DNA from 2 places in the Paenibacillus sp. FSL W8-0439 genome. Region 2 is predicted to be linked to the other one. Evidence: predicted binding sites of a transcription regulator. Region 2 holds the regulator's gene; the other holds the start of a gene.

Region 1 (4,805 bases), 2.4 Mb from region 2:
AATGAAAGAGTAACACTATACTGGCGTGTGGAGGTTGGCAGCGATGACATTACCCTCAATTTTTGTTGCGCATGGTTCACCGACACTGGCTGTAGAAAATAACGCATATACCAGTTTTCTTGCAAAGCTGGGCGCGAGCCTGCCCCGACCCAAAGGAATTGTCATTTTTTCCGCGCATTGGGATAGCCCCGATCAATGTATCGGCGCGGATGATCAGCATGCAGCGTTGCACGATTTCTACGGCTTTCCTGAAGAAATGTACACTCTTGATTACCCTGCACCAGGCGATCCAAAGCTGTATGAGGAGATAGGGCATCTGTTCAGTCAGCATAACCTGTTCCACCAGCCGATTCGGAACCGGGGACTGGATCATGGAGCATGGGTGGTTTTGCGGCATATATATCCTGATGCGGACATACCGGTCGTACCCTTATCCATTGATTCACGGCGCGATCCTCAGGAGCAATACGAGATTGGACGGATGCTGGCGCCACTGCGTGATCAAGGGATTTTGATCCTCGGTAGTGGAGGCTTGGTCCACAACTTGCGGACACTCAAGCAGACGAGTGAGCCAGCCGATTGGGCCGTTCAATATGATGACTGGATCGCACAGCAGCTTCAAGACTGGAATTTGCGTCATCTGTTCCAATATGACAAGAAGGCTCCGTATGCCAAGCAGGCGGTTCCTTCGTATGGAATAGAGCATTTTTCACCTTTGTTTTACGTGATGGGAGCTGCCGATCATGATCGCTCCGCGCGTAAGCTTTTTCAGTCGTATGTCCTTGGCTCATTGAGTCTCAATTGTTGGGCTTTTGGTCAAGAAAGTGATCTGTAAATGTAAGAATAAGAACTTCCGAAACCACATGATGTGTGGGGTTGGAAGTTCTTTTGGTCTGTTCCTCTTTGATTAATTAGCAGGCACGTTCTTTTTTAGCCAGGCGGATACTTGCGTAGTTCGCTTATCTTCATTTTGATCTAGTAGTGTCATAAATGCCTTTAGCTTTTGAATGTAGGGACTCTTCGAATCCCTGTTGCGCTGAACGACGAGCTGATATCCTTTTTTGGCATTGGGGCGAATCTTGTTGGTGTCATCATCGAATAATGGTGTATTGTTCGTACCATAAAAAGTATAGAAGAAATAGAGATCATGTAATGATTTGACTGCTTGTGTACGATTGGAATGTGGATATTGGGTTATAAACGACTCTTGCGCCAGCACTCTTCCGGCTAACTGTTGATAACCGATGTGTAAAGCTGCATCCTTGGTAGCCGGCTGTCCAGATTCCGTCGCCATGATGTCAATATAGTCGCGGATATCTGCGGTAATGTTATTTCCGAGTACTTTATATTTCTCATAATTGATGACTGGGTAAAACATGCCTTCTGCGGTTTCAAGTTTGTAGCCGGCATCTCTTGATTGAGTGAGTAGCTTTTTCAGCTTTGTATCACTTGTCCGACTGATTACATTAGTGAACGAATCACCAGGTTTATAGACTTGATTAATCTTAGTTTGAATAGAGGTCGGATATAAGGCCTGTGCATATGAATCCAATTGCTGTTTCTGTGCATTTTCCAAGTGTAGCACTAGGATGGTAGCTTGAGAGGCCGGAATGGATTGGATATGCTTTTGTAAATAAGTGAATGCCTGAGGTAACTTGCCTGGTTGGCGTAGTAGCTGCTCGAAGGTTTTCGAAATATGTTGCACACCTTCTGCTTGAGATATTGTAGTAGATGTCGCTGCTTTGGCTGATGTCGTAGATCCCAATCCGATCGTCTGTACTGTGAAAGTTACTGCTGCGAGCATGAGGTAGGCTTTGGTGATTTTTTTCATGATATAACCCTCCATTGCGTTCTTTGATGTAACTGTAGTGTACAGGGTAAATGTATCGTGAACATTCCATGTTGTATCCAACTTGTAAACGTTTGTGGGGGAAGATGAATCCGAAAAAGGAGTCTCCAAGTCAGAGTGGACTTGAGGACTCCTTTGTTCATTTAAATAGAGGAGGGGCAGCATGGTCACACATACAAGCAGCATAGCTGCACAAAAAAACAACCATTAGCCAGAGGATAACGGTTGTTTTTTGGGTAGTTAAGCTATTTTTCGATTGGGGTCCGTTTGATAAGTATCTTTATTTTTACCAAACAGTCCACGCAGGAAGGGCAGTACCCAACGGTCAAAGCCGATTCTTCCGGCATTTGCACCAGCAACGATAAGGAAGATTTCAACCAGCAGGTAGATTGCATTGGTGCTTACTGTACCCGAGAACAGGAACGAGAAGTTCATAACCATAGCCATCAAAGTAGCCAGTGTAGTCAATGTACCAAGCAGTAGGCCAACCCCGACCAAGAACTCACCCAATGGGATCAGGACGTTGAACAAACCGACATTCGGCAGAGCAAAGGCTTCAAGGAACGATCCCCACCAGCCTTGTACAGCGGGATGATCTCCACCTGTTTTAGCAATGGCCCCCGAGATAAATCCACCTGCGTCGAATCCGCCAGTCAGCTTCTCAAGTCCGTGGGTCATCCATTCATAACCTAGATAAACCCGTACTACAGTCAGCAGCCACATTGCTACTTTGTTCTCACGTAACCAGTTGTTAAACATTTAAACCACTCCTCTTTCTTAATCTATAATGATGGGTTGTATTTCATTTTGTTTGGGATGATCATCTTTGCTACACCTTTATTGTATTAGGTTCAGTTACAGTTATTTGTGATAAAAATCACAAAGTCTAAATATTTTTTTAAATTTTAATGTCTTCAGATAAGTATTCTATAGAGAGGTAATGCCTCAATCAAGACAAAAACAGGAAATAAAGCTTATAATGAGAAAAATAACTATGTGGAGGGATGAACTTGTCCGGGCCCATGTCTCAACGAAATTATTGGCTGCGTGTGATGGCCTCAGCTCTGTTATGCATGACAATGATGTCTTGTTCTGCTTTGTCCAATACGGGTGAATCTGAATCCGTTCCCAAACCGACCCAGCAAGAAACAGAGAAAAAGGTGCTTGAACCGTCTAAGGAGCCATCTGTTCCGGCATTTACAGCTCCGCTTACCGGGCTTCCGGTGGAGCAGTCTGTTATAGAGCGGCCGCTGGCTGTCATGATTAACAATGCTCCGGCTGCGCGTCCACAGGCGGGGCTTAGCCAGGCAGACATGGTATATGAAGTTCTTGCAGAAGGCGGAATTACCCGTTTGGTAGCTTTTTTCCAAAGTCATGGTGGTGATGTGAAGATCGGTCCGGTCCGAAGCATCCGACCGTATTTGATTGAACTGGGCGAAACCTATGGTGCGTTGCCGATACATGCAGGGGGAAGTACAGATGCCTATGCGATTTTACAGCAGCAGCGGAAGGAGCATCTGGACGAGATTTCAAATGGAGGGGCTTACTTCTGGCGAAGCAAAGACCGTCGTCCTCCACATAATTTATACACAGATGTGAGCAGACTGCGTAAAGGAAGCGATAGCAAAGGGTATGTCAAGCAGACGGAGGTTCCAGTATATCGTTATCTTAAAACTGGCGAAACTCCAGTTATGGTGGACGAGAGTGCCGCCTCTTTGCACATCCGATTTTTGTTAAAAAGCTATCGCGTATCTTATACCTATGATCCAGCTGATCAACGATATAAGCGTTTTGTGAACGAAAAGTCACATCTAGATCAAAATAATAATCAACAGCTCTCAGCGGCCAATGTGATTGTGATGAGTACGAGGCATCGAACGTTGGATGATGTAGGTAGACTAAGTGTTGAGCTGGACGGTAGCGGAGAAGCCATGGTGTTTCAACAAGGAAAGCTAATACGTGCTGAATGGCAGCATATATCTGGCGATGCGATTCGGTTTATGAAAAATGGGGTTGAAATCCCGTTAACGCCAGGCACATCCTATATACATGTGGTACCTGCAGATACTTCACTAGCGGAACATGTAACAATAGAAGCAAATTAGAAAACGTAATACTCCTTTTTAGGGAAAAATTGTCGGATAATGACCTTCCATGTCGGGCATTGTATACGTATATCTAGAAATTTGCTTTTACAAACATTACAAAAACATTGATGAGTGTGATAAGATAGCAAAGGTTGTCTATTGCAGTCGAAACAGGTTGCGGATATTTTCGTAAAGGGGTAATCGTTATGAGATTGAAGAAAAAGGATATATTCTTCGAGACGTTGGAAAATATGGCAGATACGATCGTGCAAGCAGCCGATTATTTTGCCCAACATACTTCAAATCTTCAAGATGTGACTTTGTTTACCAATGAGATGAAGAAGTATGAAAATAAGTGTGATGATTACACACACACGATTATTACTGAGTTGAACAAGACCTTCATTACGCCGCTCGAACGCGACGACATCATGGAACTGACAACGACCATGGATGATGTGCTGGACGGTCTTGAAGCGACAGCCTCTCGTTTTTATATGTACAACATTACAGAGCCGGACGAGTATATTGTGCAGTTCGCTGATATTTTGCGTCAATCAGCTTACGAAATTCAAAAGGCTGTACATTTGCTTTCACAGAAAAAATTGCTGGCTATTCGTGAATACACCATTCGCCTGAATGATTTGGAAAATCAGGGGGATGAATTACTGCGTATTTGCATCAAAAACCTGTTTGCAACTGTAACTGATCCTATTGAGCTGATTAAACGCAAAGAATTGTACGAACGCCTTGAAACGACAACGGATTCATGCGAGGATGTTGCAAATATGCTGGAATCCATCATTATGCGTAACTCGTAAGGGAGTCCTTTTACATGGATACAAGTTTACTGGTACTAGGTATTGTTA
Region 2 (9,231 bases):
TTACGTATCCGGGGAGGAGATTAGCCGACGACTGTCGGTTAGTCGTACGGCGGTATGGAAGCAGATCAACAAACTGCGTGAGCTGGGTTATAATATCGATGCCTCCTCACGGCGGGGCTATCGGCTGATCTCTCAGCCAGACCGGCTGGAAGTCTCCAAATTGGCAGGTATGTTAACCACTCAATCGTTTGGTCAGCGTATCATTATTCTGGACTCAACGGTATCCACTCAGCAGGATGCAATGCGTTTGGCAGAAGAGGGTGCGCCGGAGGGAACGTTAGTGCTTGCGGAGGAACAAACGGCAGGTCGGGGACGTCTGGGGCGCAAATGGTATTCCCCTCGCGGCAAAGGTATCTGGATGAGCATTGTATTGCGCCCCACCCAGCCCTTGGCCTTTACCCCCCAGCTAACGCTGTTAACAGGCGTGGCGGTGTGTAGGGCTATTCGCCGACTGACGGGTGTAGAGGCAGGCATCAAATGGCCCAACGATCTGCTGATTCATGGTCGCAAGGTATCCGGTATTCTGCTGGAATCTGCAACAGAGGATCAACGGGTTCGCTACTGCATTGCAGGGATTGGCATTGACGTTAATTTGAATGTAGAAGATTACCCGGAAGAGTTATCCCATGTAGGGACATCTTTGAAAATAGAGGCGGGGCTTGAAGTTGACCGTACTGGGCTGATTGCTGCTGTTTTGGAAGAAATGGAGCAGCTATGCAAGCTATATGCCGAGCAGGGGTTCCAGCCTATAGCCATGCTGTGGGAGGCGTTATCTGTGACGATGAACCGAAGCGTACGTGCACATACGGGACAAGGGATAGCGGTAGAAGGTACAGCGGTTGGCTTGGACCCTTCAGGAGCACTCGTTATAGAAACGGACCAGGGTGAGCGAATTCAGGTCATTTCAGGGGATATACAATTGTAGGAAGCGACCTTAGCTGAGTATACGGCCACAATTTTTCTGTTTCCTGTGTAAAACTTCACGTGAAAAAGCTGATATTTTTTGTTATACTGTGCAGGAGGCGGCATCGGACGGTCCGAGCTGCACTCCAAGGGCACATGCTCTACTTTAGCAAGTTTGTAAGACCATCATAACTTCATTTGAAGGTTACGTTGGATTCTGCTCTGAGCCGAACAGGACCGAGACAGAAGGGACGATCTCAAAATGAGTGTCTTTTTTGGCTGTTCGGACCTTTTGATGACGCATATGTACAGGCGTTCATAAAAGGTTATTTTTTGTGCCAAAAAAAGATGGAAGGGAGCCATTCACAATGGCAGGAAAACAAGCACTGAATATCGTAAAAATGAAAAAAATGAAGCAAGAGGGCATTCCGCTCAGTATGCTGACCGCCTATGATTATCCATCGGCTAAAATAGCCGAGGAGGCGGGAATTGATATCATTCTCGTGGGTGACTCGCTGGGTAACGTAGTTCTTGGTTACGATTCGACCATCCCAGTGACCCTGGATGATATGGTGTACCATTCCCGGACAGTGGCAAGAGGCGCCGAGCATACGTTCATCGTAGCGGACATGCCTTTTATGACATATCACAGCAGCATATCTGAAAGTCTTCAAGGCATCCGTCGTCTGATGCAGGAAGGACATGCGCATGCTGTTAAATTGGAGGGCGGAGCTGAAATTGCCGATGTCGTAAAAGCGACTGTTCAGGCAGGTGTACCTGTGCTAGGACATATCGGACTTACTCCGCAATCGGTTAATCAGATTGGCGGTTATCGCATTCAAGGTAAGGACGAAGCAGACGCACGCCGGTTAATGGCTGATGCCAAGGCGTTAGAGCAGGCGGGTGCCTTTGGTATTGTACTGGAATTGGTGACTGAGGAAGTGGCAACGGCGATCTCTAAAGAACTTTCCATTCCAACCATTGGAATCGGTGCAGGACGTGGATGTGACGGTCAGGTACTTGTTTATCACGATCTAATTCAATATGCATCGCCATATTTCAGCAAACGTTTTGTTAAAACCTATGCCGATGTTGGCGGCTTGATCCGCAGCAGCATTGAGCAGTATGTGAGCGATGTGAAAGGGCGGGCATTCCCGGCCGCAGAGCATGTGTTCAGCGCGGATGATCGCGTTGTGGAGTCCCTGGAGTCCTTGTACGGTCAGGCAAAAGGACAAGCGCAGGAACAAGCTAAGGAAAAGGTGGAATCACAGTCATGATCATCGTAAGAGAAGTGGCTCAACTGCGTAAGATTATTGCCGAGCGTCGGCAGCTTGGGGCCAATAGAGCAAAAATGGTACACGATTCTGCCTCTGTACAACAACATAAAGTTGGCTTTGTACCAACAATGGGATACCTGCACGAAGGGCACGCGAGCTTGATGCAAAAGGCGCGTGAAATGGCAGACACAGTCGTGCTTAGCATTTTTGTAAATCCGATTCAATTTGGACCTACCGAAGATCTGGACAGCTATCCTCGCGATGAAGCGCGTGATCTGGAAGTAGCACGGCGCGAAGGCGTGGATATTGTCTTTTTGCCGACTGTAGCAGAAATGTATCCGCAGCCAACTCAAACTAAAATTCACGTATCCGCTCTGACAGACCGCTTGTGCGGCGCTTCCCGTCCTGGCCATTTTGATGGTGTAACTACAGTGGTAGCTAAGCTGTTTAACATGGTAGGTCCTGATTTGGCCTTCTTTGGCATGAAGGATGCGCAGCAGGTTGCTGTGCTTCAACAAATGGTGGCTGATCTCAATATGAATGTGACCCTCATACCTTGTCCTATCGTCAGAGAGGCCGATGGTTTGGCTCTTAGCTCCCGCAATGTATATTTGAGTGCGGAACAGCGTGAGCAGGCGTTGGTGCTGTCCCAGTCACTGCGCAAGGTGCAAGAAGTGAGCGAAGATATTGTACAGAACACCATTACGATTGAGCAGTTACATCAAATGGTGGAGTCGACCATCTCCTCATCTCCTTTGGCAGATATTGACTACATTGAAATATTAACTTTTCCTGGCCTGGAGCCCCTTCGTCCTGAGCAGCGCCTATGTGATGTGCAAGAAGATGTCATTGTTGCGCTAGCCGTAAAATTTGGGAATACCCGACTGATTGATAATATAAGAATACAGAAAGTGGAGGTACTTTCCCATGTTTAGAACCATGATGAAATCTAAAATTCACCGCGCGACGGTTACTGAAGCTAACCTGAACTATGTGGGCAGTATTACCATAGATGAAGATTTAATGGAGACATCAGATCTGCTGGAGAATGAAAAGGTTCAAATTGTAAACAATAACAATGGAGCTCGACTGGAAACCTATGTGATCCCCGGACCGCGTGGGAGCGGCGTGATTTGTCTCAACGGTGCGGCAGCCCGTCTGGTCCAGCCCGGTGATACAGTCATTATTATTTCCTATGCTTCCATGTCGAATGAAGAGGCCAAAACATACAAACCAACTGTGGTATTTGTGGATGAACATAATAAACCAGCCCAAACGATGAACAAGGAAGTACATGCAACGATCATGTAATGAATGGGAATGCGGATGAAACCCGTCTTTTAAGCGAAAAATGTGAGTGTATTAATCCATCTTTCGTAAGGGCGGGATGCACATGTTCCAGCATGTATTCGCAGAAATGAACAGCATGTTAGATGATATCGTGAAGCATTACCCATCAGCCCAGGGCCCCCGCAGACAGGAGCTGCTACAGCACTGGAGTCTGCTGCGGAGAATGAGTGACGGAATTATGGATGAGTGGCTGGCCTTTGAGGAAAAAATGGTTTACCTGCGTGCAGCAGGATTTTCTGCAGAGGCCGACATGTCTGACGCTGAGCTGCCTGAAAAGGAGCTACCGGCATTTAACCGGGGGCAGGGGTATTATCGCTTACTTATGTACCCGGAGGCAATCCAGCAATTTGAGCAGGTGCTACAGCATTTTCCGAACAGCTGGCAGAGTCACATGTATATGGGAATGGCTCATTTTCAACTGGATGATCCAGCAGAGGCTATAAGCCAGTTTCAAAAGGTGCTGCACCTGACTGAACAGCCAGGGCTAAAAGCGGTCATCTATAATGCGCTGGGTTGTTTGATGGCAAAGCAGGCTGACGTAAAAGAGGCGCAAAAATATTTTGCTCTCGCGCATCAGTTCGATCCAACGTTGCCCGAGCCACTGCACAATATGCAAGCCTGTTTGTCCGGTGTCGAAAAGCTTCGCTACGACAGCTCCATGTTGACCTGGATGTAGTTGTCAGACACCGAGTAAGACGATGCATGCCCACCTCTCTTAGGCGGCGTGTGCATCGTCTTTTTTGGCTGTCTTAATTTCCAAACAGGCAATCTTCTGCTATGCTATTATACAGAGTTATTATTATTGTATGTGTCATAAGAAAGGATTAAGCTCGAATGAAATTTGCGGTATTGGATTTTGAAACGACAGGCACCCAGTCCGCGGATGACATCATTCAAGTCGGACTTGCAATTATAGATCATGATAACAGCATTTCCCGTGTTTACGGCTCTTATGTAAACCCTGGCAGATCTATTCCACCTTTTATCACCGGATTGACCGGAATTACAGACGATGACGTCAAGGATGCACCTGCACTCGAAGAAATGATGATGGAGCTCGTGCCTATGCTGGACGATGTCGTACTCGTCGGTCATAACGTGGCGTTTGATTTTAATTTTTTGCAAAGCGCTTTGGACCGGTGTGGATATTTACCCTTTAGCGGTAGAATTTTGGATACGATGGATTTTCTGAAAATTATGTTTCCATCATTATCTTCTTATCAGCTAGGTTTTGTTTCCTCAGAGTTTGGGCTGGCGCATGACCGCCCTCATCAAGCAGACAGCGACGCGTTGGCTACGGCTGAGGTGTTTTTAAAGTGTCTGGGCGAGCTTCAAGCACTGCCTCTGATAACGATACAGCGGCTTAGCGATTTGTTCGCAGAGGAAGACAGCGACCTGGGTTGGTTTCTTGACGGCATACGAGAAGAGAAAGAGCTAGATCCTATTCAGGATTTGGAGAAACATCAGTTTTTTCGTCAGCTTGCGCTTAAAGTGGAAGATTGGACTGAACTGGCTGCTCCACGCAGAGAAGATGATCCGAATCCACTGTCAGGCGTTTCCTTTGAGCAGTATATGGATGATGTACGGGACAATTTGCGTTCATCCTTGAGCCAATATGAGGAGCGCGAGGCGCAGATACAAATGATTGAGGGTGTAAATCAAGCCCTGAGTCAAGATAAGCATTTGTTGATTGAGGCGGGTACAGGAACAGGGAAGTCCCTGGGCTATTTGCTTCCGTCACTGTATCACAGTGTAAAATATGGGCAGAGGGTCACCGTAAGCACGCATACCATTAATCTGCAGGAGCAATTGCGAGAGCGTGATATTCCGATGCTGACCAAAGTGATTCCGTTCCCGTTCCGGGCTGCCATCTTTAAGGGACGGGGGCATTATTTGTGTCTGCGTAAGTTTGAACATAAAATAAACAGAAGAGACTTCGCGACACCAAAGGAAGACTTGATTACAGCGGCTCAAATGATTGTCTGGCTGACTCTGACAGAAACCGGTGATGATGAGGAACTAAACCTGAGCAACCGTGGAGGGGATTTTTGGGAAACGGTAGCTAGTGATTCCGAGTCCTGTCTTGGTCGTTCTTGTCCATGGTTCCGCAAATGCTACTATCATCGTGCACGTCATGAAGCTGGAACAGCGGATGTGGTTATAACGAATCACTCCAAGCTGTTCACCGACGTCAAAGCAAGTCATCAGCTGCTGCCTAGCTATGAACACTTGGTGATTGATGAGGCACATCATCTAGAGGAAGTAGCTGGTAAGCACCTGGGCATGCATATGAAATATTTCACACTCGTGCATACGCTGACTCGATTGTTCAAGGACAGCAAGAATGGGCAATTGCCTTCGTTACGTCAGCAGTTGGCAAAGTCGGGGCATGAGAAGTCGACGGAATGGGCCTCGGTCATTGATCAGTTGTACCCACTTGTGTTAGAGGTTAAGGAAACTTGGGACCTACTAAGCGATAAGCTGTTTGGCATGTTACCAGAGCGAACTGATGCCACACCAGGTGAAACGGGGCAATTTTCTTCGCGTCTCAAACCGTCAGCCAAGCCTGCAAAGTGGGATCAGGCGGCGGCATTGGAAAATCAGCTTTATGTAACATTGAGCGAAATTTTGCGCAAGGGCGACAAGCTGATGCTGGATGTCAAGGAAGAACATGACGATTATGCGGCGGATAGTCTCATTACAGATATCACGGGTCTGCTTAAGGATTTGGCGGGGATTAGGGAAAATTTGCGCTTCTTTATACGACTCGATGATGAAACAACCGTATATTGGCTTGAAGCGAGTGGACAATTCCGTAGTAAATCATTGCAATTTTATGCGGTGCCCGTCGATGTGAGCCGCCAGTTGAAAGAAATGTTTTTTGACAAAAAAAGAAGTATTATTCTGACATCTGCTACTTTATCGGTAGATAAATCGTTTCAGTACATGACCGATCAACTCGGCTTGCAGGAGGCAGCAGATCAAGGACGATTAATGACGTCACAGCTCCCATCACCCTTTAATTACAGGGATCAGGTGTTGCTGGTCATTCCGCGAGATTTTCCGAGTGTGAAGGGCAGTGTAGGAGATGCACATTTTGTAGAGATGCTCGTTAGCTCTCTAGGAGCGACTGCCCAGGCGACGCGGGGGAGAATGCTCGTTCTGTTTACTTCCTATCGGATGCTCCGGCAAGTGTATGAGCCGCTCAAAGAGGCGTTAGCGTCCAGCGATATTACCGTGTTAGGACAAGGTGTGGACAGTGGGAGTCGCAGCAAGCTAACCCGCCGTTTTCAGGAAGCGAAAGCTTCTGTATTGCTGGGAACCAGTAGCTTCTGGGAAGGCGTCGATATTCCAGGGAAAGCTTTGACTTGTCTGGCTATCGTTCGCTTGCCGTTTCAACCGCCCAACCACCCGTTACTGGAGGCCAAAAGCGAGTTGCTCCAGCAGCAGAAGAAGAATCCATTTATGAAGCTGTCTGTACCACAAGCAGTTATTCGCTTCAAACAGGGATTTGGGCGATTGGTACGTACAGCGAGCGACCACGGAGTCGTCATCGTTTACGATACGCGTGTGATCGAATCCTATTATGGAAAGCACTTTTTGTACTCGTTACCGGGACCAAAAATGGAGCATATGCCATCGGAGCAAATGGTGCCCCGCATCGCCGAATGGCTCCAATCCGCCCCGGAGACTGAGGCACAACGGACGGACACTTAAAGTCCGTTACAATTAGGGGGAGCAAGTATGAAATCAGATAAAATTTCAGAGGCTGTCGTACGGAGATTACCCGTATATTTACGTTATCTGAATGCACTGCACAAACGGGAGGTGGCTACGGTCTCTTCTCAAGAGCTGGGACAGAGGTTAGATTTGAATCCGGCCCAAATTCGTAAAGATCTTGCCTATTTTGGCGATTTTGGTCGGAAGGGCATCGGTTACGATGTTTCTTATCTAATTGAGAAAATACGCCATATCCTGAAAATCGACCAGCAAATTAATGTAGTATTGGTCGGAGCGGGTAATCTGGGTCAAGCCCTATCGAACTATAATGCTTATTTAAAAGACAATATGAAGATTGTGGCGGTTTTTGATGCGTTCCCGGATAAGGTTGGGACCAGAATCAATACTTTGGTCGTACAGCCGATGGATGAACTGGAAGCGACTGTGAAAGAAAAAAATATACGAATCGGGATTATTACTGTACCTGATTTTGAGGCACAGCACGTAGCTGATAGGCTGATTGAGAGTGGAATTGGAGCGATTTTAAACTTTGCACCTATCATTCTCAAGGCACCAGCTAACATTCGGATACATGCCACAGACTTTACAACTGATTTGCTTAGCCTCGCTTATTATCTGGAGGACGGAAAGGAAGAAGTACAATATGACAGTGAATAAATGGATGATTAAAAACGGTTCTTTTGCCGTGAATGGACCCGAGGCTGGGGTAATCCATGGTTTTATGATTGTGGAGGATAGCCGTATTACTTACATTGGCGAGACTTTGCCTGCGGGTGAGGAAGAGACAGAAGCAATCGACGGCAAGGGGTTATTGTTTTTACCTGGTCTGATCAATACTCATGGTCATGCGGCGATGTCTCTGCTGCGAGGGTATGGAGATGATTTGGCACTTCAAGTGTGGCTTCAGGAAAAAATGTGGCCTATGGAAGCCAAGTTTACATCTACGGATGTGTACTGGGGAACTTCTTTGTCAGTGCTGGAAATGCTGAAAGGTGGAACCACGACTTTCCTGGATATGTACGATCATATGGATGAGGTGGCTCGTGTAGCTGAAGAGTCGGGCATTCGTGCAAGCTTGATGCGTGGAGCCATTGGACTCTGTTCAGAAGAAGAACAGCGGATCAAGCTAGCTGAGGCCGTGACTTTTGCGCGTAACTGGCATGGAAAAGCAGACGGACGTATCACAACAATGATGTCTCCTCATGCCCCATACACATGCCCGCCTGCGTTTATTGAGAAATTTGTTCAAGCAGCACATGATCTCGATTTACCGTTGCATACGCACATGTCCGAGACGATCGCCGAAGTTGAACAAAACGTACGCGACTACGGCTTGCGTCCAGTTGCACACTTAGATAAGCTTGGCTTTTTCTCCCGTCCTTCACTTGTTGCCCACGGCGTTCACTTGAACGACGAAGAAATAGCTTTGTTAGCGGAACGAGGTGTGGCGGTATCGCATAATCCAGGCAGCAACTTGAAGCTGGCAAGTGGTGTAGCTAGAGTGCCTGAATTGCTGCGTGCAGGAGTTACTGTTTCACTCGGAACAGATGGTCCTGCCAGCAATAATAACCTGGATATGTTCGAGGAAATGCGTCTGGCAGCACTCATTCACAAGGGAGTATCTGGCGACCCAACGGCAGTTCCTGCAAATGAAGCACTACGTCTGGCAACAGAGTACGGTGCAAAGTCGATTGGTTTAAAAGAGGTAGGAGCGCTGGCAGCAGGCAATAAGGCTGACTTTATCGCGCTAGATCTGAATCAGGCCCATTTCTTGCCGCGTACAGATCTTATTTCTCATGCCGTATACTCTGCAAGTGCCAAAGACGTGGCTCATGTGTGGGTAGACGGCCGTCAGGTTGTGAAAAATGGCGAATGCCTGACGATGGACGAGGAACGTATCAAACATGAGGCACAAGCCGCCTTTGAAGGGCTGCTGTCGCGCTAATTTAGGTGTCACATC

What was found. The regulator Rex, encoded in region 2, represses fermentation and respiration genes when NADH is low (regulators of the CRP and FNR family bind a similar motif). The targets are predictions, from matches to a motif close to TTGTGAAATATTTCACAA.
Region 1: the regulator Rex is predicted to act here: its motif matches at 2,715-2,732, upstream of MKX36_RS04220 (DoxX family membrane protein).

What each region holds. Positions count from the first base shown of each region.
Region 1 is NZ_JBBPAK010000001.1:932,262-937,066, forward strand. It holds gene MKX36_RS04210 (dioxygenase family protein) at 44-835, shown strand; gene MKX36_RS04215 (hypothetical protein) at 908-1,831, opposite strand; gene MKX36_RS04220 (DoxX family membrane protein) at 2,090-2,608, opposite strand; gene MKX36_RS04225 (DUF3048 domain-containing protein) at 2,860-3,954, shown strand; gene MKX36_RS04230 (DUF47 domain-containing protein) at 4,143-4,757, shown strand; gene MKX36_RS04235 (inorganic phosphate transporter) at 4,772-4,805, shown strand, end outside.
Region 2 is NZ_JBBPAK010000001.1:3,357,040-3,366,270, reverse strand. It holds gene MKX36_RS14375 (biotin--[acetyl-CoA-carboxylase] ligase) at 1-925, shown strand, start outside; gene panB (3-methyl-2-oxobutanoate hydroxymethyltransferase) at 1,272-2,180, shown strand; gene panC (pantoate--beta-alanine ligase) at 2,177-3,115, shown strand; gene panD (aspartate 1-decarboxylase) at 3,108-3,491, shown strand; gene MKX36_RS14355 (tetratricopeptide repeat protein) at 3,574-4,206, shown strand; gene dinG (ATP-dependent DNA helicase DinG) at 4,365-7,247, shown strand; gene MKX36_RS14345 (redox-sensing transcriptional repressor Rex) at 7,275-7,928, shown strand; gene MKX36_RS14340 (amidohydrolase) at 7,915-9,216, shown strand.